DNA from 4 places in the Streptomyces sp. NPDC000345 genome. Region 3 is predicted to be linked to each of the others. Evidence: riboswitches for the same ligand, from Rfam matches in the RefSeq annotation. Region 3 holds a riboswitch; each other region holds the start of a gene.
The links. Region 3 has a riboswitch for cobalamin ahead of ACFY30_RS15855 (HoxN/HupN/NixA family nickel/cobalt transporter). Riboswitches for the same ligand answer to the same signal wherever they lie in the genome.

Region 1 (3,414 bases), on a different contig from region 3:
CCGCCGGCGTGCTTGGAGAGCCGGGCCACCTGGTGGTAGCGGTCGTAGATCGAGTCCAGCTCGTCCAGCGGGGAGTCGAGGAGGTAGCAGGACGACATCTGGGGGTGCCGGGTGCCGGAGTTGAAGAGGGTGGGGGAGGACGGCAGGTAGTCGAGGCGGCTCATGAGCCCGTAGAGCGCCGCGACCTCGTCCAGGGCGCGGGTGGTGTCGTCCTCGGCGAGACCGCAGGCCACCCGCAGCAGGAAGTGCTGGGGCGTCTCGACGACCTTGCGGGTGTGCGGGTGCCGCAGCAGGTAGCGGCTGTGCAGGGTGCGGAGCCCGAAGTAGCCGAAGCGGTCGTCGGCGGCCGGGTCGGTCAGCGCGTCCAGCCGGGCCGCGTGCAGCCGGACGAAGTCGGCGGTGCGGTCGGCGATGAGGCCCTCGCGGTGACCGACGGCGACGGACCCGGTGAACGAGGTGACGCCCTGGGAGGCGGCCTCCGTGGCGATGCTGATCGTCAGCAGCCGGGCGGCCAGCCGGGAGTAGGCGGGGTCCTCGGAGATCAGGCCGGCGGCCGCCTCCGTGGCCAGCTCGCGCAGCTCCGTCTCGTCCGCCCCGGCGGACCGGCCGCGCAGCGCGGCGGCGGCGACCCGGCCGGGGTCGGCGTCGGGGAGGTCGGCGGTCAGCTCGGTCAGGGTCCGCAGCAGCGCGGCACCGGGACCGTCGGTTTCCGGCAGGACGGCTGAGACCGGATCGGCTGGCGCGATGGTCACGTGGGGCTCTCCCTCGCTCGGCAGGGGGCCTGGCGCGGAGCAGGGGGCAGCACACGAGCGCACGCAGCGTCGCGCCCACCGGCCCACTCCACGAGGCCCGGACGTCAAGGCACCCGAGCCGGACGGCCGGGTGCGCTGCCGACAGGTCCTCGGACTGGACAGGCGTGCGGACACGGGTGGGTACACACGCAAGTACACCGTTGCGGGACAGTTCCGGATTCGCACCGGATTCCCCTGCGGCGACAGCGAGCATGAGCATACATCTTGTGCTCACCCGTCACGCCACCCCCAGATGTTGTGTCGGGGTGGTTTCAGAGTGTCAACTTGTAGGTGAGGAGAGTGATGTCGTCCAGGTGCGGCACGGGATTCCAGTCCCGCTCCGGTGTGCGGACGAAGCCGAGGCGCTCGTAGAGGCGGTGGGCGGCGTGCATGGCGCGCTGGGTCGACAGGACGACGGCGGTGCGGCCCTCCATGGCCCGGGCGCGGTCGACACAGCTCCGCACGAGGGCCTCACCGGCGCCCCGGCCCCGTGCCTCGCGCGCGACGGCGAGCGCCCTGATCTCCGTCTCGCCGGGACGGGCGATGTCGGCGACGGGACCGGGGCCGGGGACGAAGGTGACTCCGCCGAGGAGCCGGTCGCCCTCCACGGCCACGAGGACCTCGGCGGCGGCCGCGCGCCCGGCCACGTCCTTCAGCACGGGCAGGTACTCGTCGCCCTCTCCGTAGTCGAGCAGGCCGTCTTCGAGGTAGGCACGGGCCGTCATCTCGCCGAGGGCGGCGTACTCGGCGGGTTCCGCTTGCCTGATCCGGATGTCCATGGCGCGCAGTGTGCCCCATGCACACGACGGCGGGCCGCCGGATTTCCCGGCGGTCCGCCACGGTCCTGCCCAGGCCCTGGTGTGACGACAGGGCCTAGTGGGACGCTCCGGCGGTCGCCGGCGGCAGCTCCACCTGTACCCCCGGGTCCCCGGCGTCCGCCGTGTAGTCCTGCGGCCTGGTCTCGTCGATGCCCTCGGGAGCCTTCACGGCCTTGAGGGCGAAGGTCAGGACCACGGTCACGACGACATTGAGGACGAACGCGGTGAGACCGATGTAGCCGATCTCGCCGATGCCCGGGATCTCCTTCGCCGAGCCGCCGAAGTGCTTCTGGGTGGGGGAGGCGACGCCGTACGCGGCGACCGTGCCGTAGACCATGCCGACCGCCCAGCCCGCGAGCAGCGCCCAGCGGTGGAACCAGCGGGTGAACAGGCCACCGACCAGGGCCGGGAAGGTCTGCAGGATCCAGATGCCGCCCAGCAGTTGGAAGTTGATGGCGACCGTCTTGTCCATGGTCAGGACGAAGACCAGGGCACCCACCTTCACCAGCAGGGACACCAGCTTGGAGACCCTGGTCTCCTGCGCGGGCGTGGCGTCCGGCTTGATGAAGTCCTTGTAGATGTTGCGGGTGAACAGGTTCGCGGCCGCGATCGACATGATGGCCGCCGGCACGAGGGCGCCGATGCCGATCGCCGCGAACGCCACACCCGCGAACCACGCCGGGAACATGTTCTCGAACAGCTGGGGGATGGCCAGCTGTCCGTTGGTGACCTTGACCCCGGCGGCGATCGCCATGAAGCCCAGCAGTGCCAGCAGGCCCAGCATCAGCGAGTACAGCGGCAGGATCGTGGTGTTGCGGCGGATCACCTCACGGCTCTTGGAGGAGAGGGTCGCGGTGATGGAGTGCGGGTACATGAACAGCGCGAGCGCGGAGCCGAGGGCCAGGGTGGCGTAGGTCCACTGGCCGGGTTCGGCCGGGGCCAGCGCGCCGCGCGGCTTGCCCGTGGCCGGGTTGGTCTGGCCGAACGCCTCGCCCGCCTTGGCGAAGATGTCGTCGAAGCCGCCCAGCTTGATCGGGATGTAGATGATCGCCACCGCGATGACGATGTAGATCAGCGTGTCCTTCACGAACGCGATCAGCGCGGGGGCCCGCAGACCGGACGAGTAGGTGTACGCGGCCAGCACGCCGAACGCGATCAGCAGCGGCAGGTCCTTGACGAACCAGTTCGTGTTCTCGCCGCCGCCGACGCCCATCACGTCGAGCACCGCCTGGATGCCCACGAGTTGCAGCGCGATGTAGGGCATCGTCGCCAGGATGCCGGTCAGCGCCACCGCCAGCGACAGGCCCTTGGAGCCCCAGCGGCCGCGCACGAAGTCCGAGGTCGTCACGTACCCGTGCTTGTGCGAGACCGACCACAGGCGGGGCAGGAACGTGAAGATCAGCGGGTACACGAGGATCGTGTAGGGCACCGCGAAGAAGCCCGCCGCGCCCGCCGCGTAGATCGCCGCCGGCACGGCGACGAAGGTGTACGCCGTGTAGAGGTCGCCGCCCAGCAGGAACCAGGTGACCCAGGTGCCGAACGACCGGCCGCCCAGTCCCCATTCGTCGAGACTGTGCTCGTTCTCGGCCTTGCGCCAGCGCGCGGCCAGGAAGCCCATGGCCGTCACGGCCAGGAAGAAGAAGATGAAGACGGCGAGTGCCACGCCGTTCACGCCGTCCTTCACTTCTGCGCACCCCCGGCCGGGGCCTTGCGGGCGCGCTGGTCACGCTGCCACAGCTTGTACGCGACCATCGTGAGCGCGGTGGAGATCAGCACCCACAGCATCTGGTACCAGTAGAAGAAGG
Region 2 (3,414 bases), on a different contig from region 3:
AGGAAGACACCGATGGTCCACCACGTGCCGTACCCGTCGTCGCCCTCGTCCTTCCGGTCCGGCTTCTCCGCCGCGTTCTCCGTGGCCTGCGGCGCGGGACCCGTCGCGTTGAGCTTCGCGACCAGGTCGGTGCCGCCGAAGTCGCGGGGGTCGGTGCCCGTGGCGTGTGCCGCGAAGATGAGCTGGGCGTACGCGGCGGGGCCGCTCTGCCGCGCCCAGGCCGCGGAGTTCCGCTCCAGCCACCGCAGGGGCTTCGTGGCCTGGGCGGCCCCGCCCTGCGCGGCGAGCGCGACCACCGCGTCGGCGGTGTTGCCGTAGTCGGGCTGGTCCTGCGCGCCGGGGAGGACGGAGGTGAGGTACCCGTTCCCGGCGAGCGCCCGCGCGAGGTAGGAGGCGCCGTTGGCCGCCACCTGCCCCGGCGTCGGCCGGTCGGCGTCGGCGCAGGCCGCGGCCGCCTCCTTGCCCGAGGTCACCACCAGGCCCCTGCCGAGCGCGCCCACCACGCCCGCGGCCGTCGCGTCCGCGTTGGCGGCCAGCCCGCCCTTCTTGTCCGGCTGGTAGGCGAAGGCGCCCGCGCCCTCGCCCTCGCACGGCAGGGCGAGCTTCATCAGGGCGTCGTACGGGGACCGGCCGCCCTTGCGGACATCCGCCGGCTTCTCTCCCACGGCGGTCAGCGCGCCGATGACGACGGACGTCGAGTTGGCGTCGCTGGCCCCGCCGGGGGAGTAGCCCCAGCCGCCGTCGGTGTTCTGCGCGGACTTCAGCCAGGTGACGGCCTTGCCGGTCACGCCGTCGTGCCCGCCGACGGCGGCCAGCGCCTGGACGGCGGCGGCGGTGCTGTTGGTGTCGACCTGGAGTCCGGCGGCGCAGGCCTTGGTGGTGTCGGCGCGGAACGGCGCGAACGCCCCGTTGGCGCACTGCTGCCCCGCCAGCCACGCGACGGCCCGGTCGGCGGGGACCACGCCCACGGTGTCCTGCGCGAGCAGCGCCAGCGACTGGCGCCACACGCCGTCGTACGTCGGGTCGGCGGTGCCGTACAGGCCGTCGGGTATCGCGGCCGACGGCGTGGGGGTGGCGGCGACGGACGGGACGGCGGCACCCAGGACTGCGGCGGTGGTGGCGGCCAGGGCCGCGGCGCTGTGGCGGAACTTCATGATCGGCGGGTGCCTCTCCCGGTCGGGAGGTCCGGGAGCCGGGCAGCACGGGACATCCCGGCGGCTCGGCTCCGTAGACCTCGACGGTGCCGTGCGACGGCGGGCTGCCGCGCACGTGAGCCGGTCAACGTCCGCACGGGGCAGTCCGGCTCACCACCGGCGCGGTGGTTCACGGTTGCGGGTCAGCGCCGGAATTGCACCGGCTTCCCCCCGTACGGGTGTGATGACGACGCGGTCACTCTACCCGCAGGTAGCCGACCGCCTGAGGGGAGCCTGTGAGGGCACCCCGGGGCCCCGCGCCCCGGCCGGTCAGAGTCGGGGGGTCGGGCCGTCGAAGGGCAGGCGCAGCGTGCGGGCCGCCAGGAGCCAGGAGCCGTCGGGCGTGCGGTGGAGGGTGTCCTCGTAGTGGCCTATGCGGACCGGCGGCGCGGTCTCCCGGATGCCGGGGCCGTCGTCCACGCGGTACGTGGTGAAGTACGAGGTCGCCCTCGCCGTGTCCGGGGACGTCACCTGGACGCGGACGTCGGCCATCAGCCGGCGGGCGTCGCGGTCGGCGGGGGAGCCGAAGTGGGCGCGCAGGGCGGCGCGGCCCTGGACCAGCCGGTCGCCCTCGGGCCATGTCCACGTGCCGTCCTCGGTGAACAGCTCGGCCACGGAGCCGGGTTCGCCGAGGTCGAGACGGCGGACGAGGTCGAGGAGCAGGCGCTGGCAGGCTCGTTCGGCGAGAAGCTGCTCGATCGGGTCCATGGGTGTCGCCACCTGAGGGTCCGGGAGGGGTGTGGGAGCACCGTAGGGCCGTGTCGTGAACGGCATGGTTCGCCTCCGTGAACGGCGCCGCTCACAGCGGACCTTCACGCGGCCCGTCACCGGGCTCCACGCACCGGACCGTCACCGTCACCCGGCCTCCGGCCCGGGCGGCCTCCGCCCCGGCCTCCGCCCCGGTTCCAGGTTCACACCGCCACGTACGTCACCGGATCGCTCCCCGCCACCGCCTCCGCGTGCCCCAGCTTCACCAGCCGCCGCAGATGCGCCTCCGCCTCCGAGACCGCGATGTTCCTCGACCCGTAGGGGATCTGCTCCCAGGGGCGGTTCCACTCCATGCGTTCGGCGAGCTGCCAGGGGGTGAGGGGAGCGGCGAGGAGGGCGCGGAGGCCGGTCAGGCGGGCCTCGTGGTGGGTGAGCAGCTCCCGCACCCGGGCCGGGGCGTCGGTGAAGGCGTGCTGATGGGCCGGGAGGATCTCGGCGGGGGCGAGGCGGCCGACGCGTTCGAGGGAGTCGAGGTAGTCGCCGAGGGGGTCGGTGACGGTGGTGTCGTCGGGGTCCTCGTACAGGCCGATGTGGGGGCTGATCTCGGGAAGGAGATGATCGCCGGAGAACAGACGGCCGTGGCCCGCCAGTTCGGCCGGGTGCTCCTCCTCCAGGTGGAGGCAGACATGGCCGGGAGTGTGGCCGGGGGTCCAGATCGCGCGCAGCCGGCGGCCGGGCAGGTCGAGCAGTTCGCCGGGGACGATCTCGCGGTCGGGGAGGGCGGGGGAGAGCCCGGGAAGCGTACGGCGCCGGGCCGTGCGCAGAGGGGCGATGTGCTCGTCGGGTGCTCCCGCGGCGGTCAGCTTCTCCGCCATGTACGTGTACCAGCGCTCGGCGCGCGTCTCACGGGTCCGCCGCACGATCGACGCGTCCGCCGCGTGCATCGCCACCCACGCCCCGGACGCCTCCCGCACCTTGCCGGAGAGGCCGTGGTGGTCGGGGTGGTGGTGGGTGATGACGACACCGTGGAGTTCGGTGACCGGCGTGCCGCAGGCGGACAGTCCGGCGGTCAGCGTGTCCCAGGAGGCGGGATCGTCCCAGCCGGTGTCGACCAGGACCGGACCGCGGTCGGTGTCGACGACGTACACGAGGGTGTGGCCGAGCGGGTTGTCCGGGATGGGCACCCGCAGCGAGCGGACTCCGCCGCCGTGGTCGTACACCTGGGGATCGCCGCTGCTGCTCGTCATCTGCCCTCCGTCCCAAGGCCATGGCCCACTATAACCAGAACTGATGGTGTGTCAGATCGGCCGGGGGGAAGCTTTGTGAGGTTCGTTCCGATCAGCTGTGGAGCGGTCGTCTGTCGTCGCGTCAGCCCGACGGCGGGGGGCGGGCGGCGGACTTCACTGTGTCCGCCATGAGCGGCTTGGCGTCTGTCTTCTGGCTGATAACCAGCAGGTGCGTGGCGGTGCGGGAGCGGCCCCGCTAGCGTCCCGGTCATGACGACTCGCCGCCA
Region 3 (3,414 bases):
AGAAGCGCAGGGTGGTGCGGAAGTCCTCGCGGACCTCCTCGTGGTCCCAGTTGAGGTCGGGCTGCTGACGGGCGAAGAGGTGGAGGTACCACTGGCCGTCCGGGACGCGTTCCCAGGCGCTGCCGCCGAAGACCGACTGCCAGTCGGTGGGCGGGAGTTCGCCGTGCGCGCCGCGTCCCTCGCGGAAGACGTAGCGGTCGCGGGCCGGGGAGCCCGGGCGGGCGGCCAGGGCCTCCTGGAACCAGGGGTGCTGGTGCGAGGTGTGGTTGGGGACGAGGTCGACGATCACCTTCAGTCCGAGGCGGTGGGCCTCGGCGGCCAGCGCGTCGAAGTCCGCGAGGGTGCCCAGGCGCGGGTCGACGTCGCGGTGGTCGGCGACGTCGTAGCCCCCGTCGGCCAGTTCGGAGGGGTAGAAGGGGCTGAGCCAGAGCGCGTCCACGCCGAGGGCGGCGAGGTGGGGCAGCCGGTCGGTGACGCCCGGGAGGTCGCCGAGACCGTCTCCGTCGGCGTCGGCGAAGCTGCGCGGGTACACCTGGTAGACGACGGCCTGGCGCCACCAGTCGGGGTTGCGGGAGGAGATGTCGGTCACGAACGGGAGTCTGTCCAAGTTGCCGGGAAAGTGAACGTGCTGACGGTCCGGAGGGGATCGTTCCGCACGTGATGAAGTCGTGACGGAAGCTTGAACTCCCCAGGGTTTGCACCAGGTTGACAGCGCTCTCACGTCCACACGACGATGGGCGGACACTGTGGCGCCTGTGACCGAAGGGCCCCGTGTTTCTTCTGATCTGACCAATCAGCCCTGGCTTTGCCCTGGCATTCGCCAAGAATGGATCCGCATGTCCATAGCGAGACGTGTCACCGTGCGCCGCCTGCTGGGGACGGGCGCCGCTTCGCTCACCCTCTGCGCCGCCTCCGTCGCCGCCGCCTCCGGCGCCTGGGCCCACTCCGGCACCCCCGGCGGGGACGGCTGGAACACCGGCGGTCACTACCAGCCGGGCACCGGCGCGGGGACCGAGACGGGGACCGACCGCTGCCAGTTCTCGCTCGACGGCAAGAACTTCTTCGACTCGGTGCGGGTCGACGACCAGAACCTCAAGCCGACCCAGGACGGCAAGGTCCACGTCAGCGTCCGCACGGCCGGCGACGCGAGCACCTGCACCGCCTCCCTGGCCTCCTACCTCGCCCACGGCGCCACCTTCGGCACCTCCGGTGAGCAGGTCTTCGTCGACTTCGACTCGGTGACCGTCAAGCCCGGGCAGACCGACACGCTCGACATCTCCGTCCCCGACGCGGGCTGTTACGCGCAGATCGACCTCTACCGCGGTGCCGTGAAGTTCGACGGCAAGCTCGACGCGAAGGACGGCTTCGAGCACGGCGACCTGCCCAAGGGACCGGACCGGCCGGTCATCAAGGACAAGCTGATCGCCGCGTGGAACGGCGGGACGAAGGACTGCACGGTCACCGAGCAGCCGCCGTCGTCGTCCCCGCCGGCCGGCGGCGGTGAGTCGCCGTCGGCGCCCGCCTCCTCCGCCCCGCCGTCGGACTCGTCGTCCGAGAGCACGACCCCGTCGCCGACGGCGTCGGAGTCCGAGTCGGAGTCGGGCACCCCGGCCCCGTCCGCCTCCGAGTCGACCACCGCCCCCGCCACCACGCCCCACGGCGGCGGTGGCGACCTCGCCGAGACCGGCGCGAACAGCGCCACCCCGCTGATCGCGGGCGGCGCCGCCGCCCTGCTGCTCGGCGGCGCGGCGATCGTGGTGGCCACCCGCCGCCGCAGGGCGACCCGCGCCTGACCCGCAGCTCTCCGCCCCGGCCGCCCCGGCACCCTCGTGGAGCCGGGGCGGCCGTACGTTACGGTGGGCGGGTCGTGGTGTTCGGGAATCCGGTGCGACACCGGAGCGGCCCTCGCCACTGTGATCGGGGAGTCCCCGGCCCGAGTCCCCCCGCGGGACAGCCACTGGCCGTCATGAGACGGCCGGGAAGGCGGGCCGGAGGCGTCGACACCCGCAGCCAGGAGACCGGCCACGGCATCTCACGAAGTGATCCACGAGGTGCTGGAGCGTGACCGCATGACCGAGCCCGTCGCCCTGCCCGGAGCCGCCGCCTTCCGATGGCGGCGCGAGGACACCGTCAGGACGGCGGGGCTGATGGCCGCCATAGCCGGCCTGCACGTACTGGCCTTCGGCATCCTCTTCCTGCTCGTCGCGCCCGGTCACTACGAGGTCGGGAACAAGGCCTTCGGCATCGGACTCGGCGTCACCGCCTACACCCTCGGCATGCGGCACGCCTTCGACGCCGACCACATCGCCGCGATCGACAACACCACCCGCAAGCTGATGGCGGACGGCAAGCGGCCGGTGTCGGTGGGGTTCTGGTTCGCCCTCGGGCACTCCAGCGTGGTCGTGCTCCTCGCCGCGCTCATCGCCGGCGGCACCCGGCTCGCCGGCACGGTGATGAACGAGGACTCACGCACCCACCAGGTCCTCGGCTTCCTCGGCACGACCGTCTCCGGCACGTTCCTCTACCTCATCGCCGCCCTCAACCTCGTCGCCCTGACGGGGATCCTGCGCGTCTTCCGGGCGATGCGGTCGGGGACGTACGACGAGCGGGAGCTGGAACAGCACCTGGACTCCCGCGGGTTCATGAACCGGATCCTCGGCCGGCTGACCAAGTCCGTCTCCCGGCCCGGGCAGATGTTCCCGCTCGGCTTCCTCTTCGGACTCGGCTTCGACACCGCCACCGAAGTCACCCTGATGGTGATGGCGGGCTCCGGGGCGGCGGCCGGACTGCCCTGGTACGCGATCCTCTGCCTGCCCCTCCTGTTCGCCGCCGGGATGAGCCTCTTCGACACCCTCGACGGCACCTTCATGAACTTCGCCTACCAGTGGGCGTTCTCCCACCCCGTCCGCAAGGTCTTCTACAACCTCGCCATCACCGGACTGTCCGTCGCCGTCGCCTTCTTCATCGGCACGATCGAGCTGGTCGGCGTCCTGCACGAGAAGTTCGGCCTGACGGACGGCGTCACCGGCCGGATCGCGGCGCTCGACCTCGACCACGTCGGATACGTCATCGTCGGCCTGTTCGTGCTCGTGTGGGCGGCGGCGATCGCCTACTGGCGGATCGCCAGGGTGGAGGAGCGCTGGACCCCCCGGCCGACGACTCGGGGACTTCCGTAGGGCTCTACGTAGATCCACCGATGTCCCGCCGCCGCCCGGGCGGGACGATGCGGGGGCACCCGAGTCCCCGGCGCGGAAGGAAGGGACGTACATGTTCCCCTGGATCATGTGGTCGGCCATCCTCCTGGCGCCCTTCGTCGTCGGAGGCACGCTCGCGTTCCGCACCGCGCACCGGGCCGGCAAGGCGGACCGGGCGATGCGGGCCCTCGCCGCCCGTCCGGGCTGGAAACGGATCGAG
Region 4 (3,414 bases), on a different contig from region 3:
GATCGCCTCGGCCGGCCTGGTCTCCCTCGCGCACGGCACGAACGACGCGCAGAAGACGATGGGCATCATCACCCTCGCCCTGGTCGCCGGCGGTGCCGTCGCCCCCGACTCCGACCCGCCCACCTGGGTCATCCTCTCCGCCGGCCTGGCCATCGCGCTCGGCACCTACCTCGGCGGCTGGCGCATCATCCGCACCATGGGCAAGGGCCTGACCGACCTTCAGCCGCAGCAGGGCTTCGCCGCCCAGACCAGCGCGGCGACGGTCATCCTGGCCTCCTCCCACCTCGGCTTCTCCCTCTCCACCACGCACTCCGTCTCCGGTTCGGTGATGGGCGCGGGGCTGGGCCGCAAGGGCGGCGTGGTCCGCTGGTCCACGGCGACCCGGATGTTCGTGGCCTGGGGCCTGACGCTCCCGGCGGCCGCCCTGGTGGGCGCGCTGGCCGAGTCGGTCACGAACCTGGGCGACTGGGGCACGGCGGTCGTCGCGGTCTTCCTCGTCACCTCCAGCGCGGCGATCTGGAAGATCTCCCGCCGCGAGGTCGTGGACGCGTCGAACGTCAACGAGACCGAGGAGCCGGCGGGCGTCGTCACCACGGCGATCGCCGCCGTCGCCCCGCCTCCGGCCGGCACGGTCACCGAGGGCCTGACGGCCACCATCCCCTCCCCGGCCGCCACGGCCACCGAGCCCACGGCCCCCGCGGTCTGAACCCGCCCACCCGGTACGAAGGAAGAGAAGCAGCATGAAGATCGACTGGGCGGCCCTCGGCTCCGTCTTCGGCGTCAGCCTCGTGATCACCGTGGCCCTGGTGGCCCTCTTCACCCTCGGCATCATGGGCCTGTCCCGTCAGGAACGCGCCGCGGAACAGGGCGGCTCCGCCACCCTCGCGGTCACCGGCGCCTACGCGTGCTTCGCGGCCTGCGCGGCGGCGGTGGCGTACGGGATCTCCCTGATCGTGGCCTGACCCACCAGCTCGGACACCTCGGGGTGCGGGACGGATCGCCGTCCCGCACCCCTTTTCCGTGACCTCCGGAACCACCCCTGTGTGGGGCTCAGCACACTCCAGCCTCGCAGGTCAACGGCAAGTTGACGGCCCTTCCGGGGCCATGGTGGACTGCCGGAGCCATGTACGGCGGCAGAAGAGGAAGCCGGTGCGAATCCGGCGCGGTCCCGCCACTGTCACCGGGGTGCACCACCCCGGGAGCCAGGAACTCTCGCCGCCGGTCTCGTCGAACCAGGGCGTGGACACCCTGAGTGAGGACATATCGCCATGCTCGCTCGGCCGTTGAGGTACAGCACCAGCTCGCTGCCCGACCCCGCGGCCGGCTGAGCCGATGCGTGCCGATCGCGTTCACGCGTACGGCGCCGCCCTCGGCCTCCTCGGTGACCTGCTCCTCGGTGATCCGCGCCGGGGACATCCGGTCGCCGCGTTCGGGCGGGCCGCCGGAGCCGTGGAGCGGGTGCTGTGGCGGGACCACCGCGGGTGGGGCGCCCTGCACACCGTCGTCTGCGCCGGTGGGGCCGTGGTCCTCGGGGCCGTCGCCGACCGGGCCGTACGGCGTTCCCCGGCCGCTTGCGTCGCTCTCGCCTCCGCCGCCACCTGGGCCGTGGTGGGCGGGACCTCGCTCGCCCGCGAGGCCCGCGCCGTCGGGCGCGCCCTGGAGGCGGGGGACGTCGAGGGCGCGCGGGCCCGGCTGCCCCATCTGTGCGGGCGGGATCCGCAGGCCCTCGACGCCGACGGGATCGCACGGGCCGTCGTCGAGTCCGTCGCCGAGAACACCTCCGACGCCGTGGTGGGCGCCCTGGTGTGGGGCGCCGTGGGCGGGGTGCCGGGGCTGCTCGGGTTCCGGGCCGTCAACACCCTCGACGCGATGGTCGGGCACAGGTCGGCCCGGTACCGGCGGTTCGGGTGGGCCTCCGCGCGGCTCGACGACCTCGCCGGGTGGCCGGGGGCGCGGCTGACCGCCGTCCTCGCCGCCGTCGCCGGCGACCGGCCGCGCGCCGCCGTACGGGCCTGGCGGGACGACGCCCGCCTGCATCCCAGTCCCAACGCCGGTCCCGTGGAGGCCTCCTTCGCCGGTGCGCTCGGGGTGCGGCTGGGCGGGACCCTGTCCTACGGCGGGCGGGTGGAGCACCGGCCCGTGCTCAACGGGACGGCGGGACGTGCCGTCGTCGTCCACGACATCGAACGCGCCGTACGGCTCTCCCGCCGTGTCGGCCTGCTCGCGCTCGGCGTCACCGTCGCCGCGCGCCACATCGCGAAGGGGCGGAGCTCATGAGCGGGGGTCTCCTGGTCGCCGGTACCACCTCCGACGCCGGCAAGAGCGTCGTCACGGCGGGCATCTGCCGGTGGCTGGTGCGGCAGGGGGTGAAGGTCGCCCCCTTCAAGGCGCAGAACATGTCCCTGAATTCGTTCGTGACGAAGGAAGGGGCCGAGATCGGTCGGGCGCAGGCCATGCAGGCGCAGGCCTGCCGCGTCGAGCCGACCGCGCTCATGAATCCCGTGCTGCTCAAGCCCGGTGGCGAGCAGAGCAGTCAGGTGGTGCTGCTCGGGAAGCCGGTGGGCGAGCTGAGCGCACGGGGGTATCACGGCGGGCGGCAGCAACGGCTTCTCGGGACGGTTCTCGACTGTCTGGCCGAGTTGCGGGGCACGTATGACGCGGTGATCTGTGAGGGGGCCGGTTCTCCCGCCGAGATCAATCTGCGGCGGACCGACATCGTGAACATGGGGATCGCCCGGAACGCCGGGCTCCCCGTGCTCGTCGTCGGCGACATCGACCGCGGTGGGGTCTTCGCGTCGTTCTTCGGGACCGTCGCGCTCCTCTCCCCCGAGGACCAGGCGCTCGTCGCCGGATTCCTCGTCAACAAGTTCCGGGGGGACGTCGGTCTGCTGGAGCCGGGGCTCGACATGCTGCACGGGCTCACCGGGCGGCGGACCTACGGCGTGCTGCCGTTCCGGCACGGGCTCGGGATCGACGAGGAGGACGGGCTGCGGGTCTCCCTGCGCGGGACCGTGCGGGAGTCGAACGTCGCCCCGCCCGTCGGGGAGGACGTGCTGCGGGTCGCCGTCTGCGCGATCCCCCTCATGTCGAACTTCACCGACGTCGACGCGCTCGCCGCCGAACCCGGTGTCGTCGTGCGGTTCGTGGACCGGCCGGAGGAGTTGGCCGACGCGGACCTCGTCGTGATCCCGGGGACCCGGGGGACGGTCCGGGCGCTGGAGTGGCTGCGGGAGCGCGGACTCGCGGACGCCCTGGTCCGCAGGGCCGCGCAAGGGCGCCCGGTCCTCGGCATCTGCGGCGGCTTCCAGGTCCTCGGCGAGCACATCGAGGACGAGGTCGAGAGCCGGCGCGGGCACGTCGACGGGCTCGGGATCCTGCCCGTGCGCGTGCGGTTCGCCCGCGAGAAGACCCTCA

Region 1: it holds a riboswitch for cobalamin, as region 3 does, so the genes downstream of both, ACFY30_RS00955 (ribonucleoside-diphosphate reductase subunit alpha) here and ACFY30_RS15855 (HoxN/HupN/NixA family nickel/cobalt transporter) in region 3, are expected to answer to the same signal.
Region 2: it holds a riboswitch for cobalamin, as region 3 does, so the genes downstream of both, ACFY30_RS13730 (prenyltransferase/squalene oxidase repeat-containing protein) here and ACFY30_RS15855 (HoxN/HupN/NixA family nickel/cobalt transporter) in region 3, are expected to answer to the same signal.
Region 4: it holds a riboswitch for cobalamin, as region 3 does, so the genes downstream of both, ACFY30_RS20395 (cobalamin biosynthesis protein) here and ACFY30_RS15855 (HoxN/HupN/NixA family nickel/cobalt transporter) in region 3, are expected to answer to the same signal.

What each region holds. Positions count from the first base shown of each region.
Region 1 is NZ_JBIAZE010000001.1:199,461-202,874, reverse strand. It holds gene ACFY30_RS00955 (ribonucleoside-diphosphate reductase subunit alpha) at 1-752, opposite strand, end outside; cobalamin riboswitch at 875-1,024, opposite strand; gene ACFY30_RS00950 (GNAT family N-acetyltransferase) at 1,064-1,570, opposite strand; gene mctP (monocarboxylate uptake permease MctP) at 1,665-3,293, opposite strand; gene ACFY30_RS00940 (DUF3311 domain-containing protein) at 3,290-3,414, opposite strand, start outside.
Region 2 is NZ_JBIAZE010000005.1:134,781-138,194, reverse strand. It holds gene ACFY30_RS13730 (prenyltransferase/squalene oxidase repeat-containing protein) at 1-1,154, opposite strand, end outside; cobalamin riboswitch at 1,271-1,404, opposite strand; gene ACFY30_RS13725 (nuclear transport factor 2 family protein) at 1,464-1,901, opposite strand; gene ACFY30_RS13720 (MBL fold metallo-hydrolase) at 2,105-3,148, opposite strand; gene ACFY30_RS13715 (hypothetical protein) at 3,398-3,414, shown strand, end outside.
Region 3 is NZ_JBIAZE010000006.1:23,222-26,635, reverse strand. It holds gene ACFY30_RS15865 (glycoside hydrolase family 13 protein) at 1-589, opposite strand, end outside; gene ACFY30_RS15860 (LAETG motif-containing sortase-dependent surface protein) at 837-1,793, shown strand; cobalamin riboswitch at 1,852-2,042, shown strand; gene ACFY30_RS15855 (HoxN/HupN/NixA family nickel/cobalt transporter) at 2,070-3,176, shown strand; gene ACFY30_RS15850 (hypothetical protein) at 3,268-3,414, shown strand, end outside.
Region 4 is NZ_JBIAZE010000008.1:62,492-65,905, forward strand. It holds gene ACFY30_RS20385 (anion permease) at 1-706, shown strand, start outside; gene ACFY30_RS20390 (hypothetical protein) at 741-962, shown strand; cobalamin riboswitch at 1,092-1,235, shown strand; gene ACFY30_RS20395 (cobalamin biosynthesis protein) at 1,333-2,277, shown strand; gene ACFY30_RS20400 (cobyric acid synthase) at 2,274-3,414, shown strand, end outside.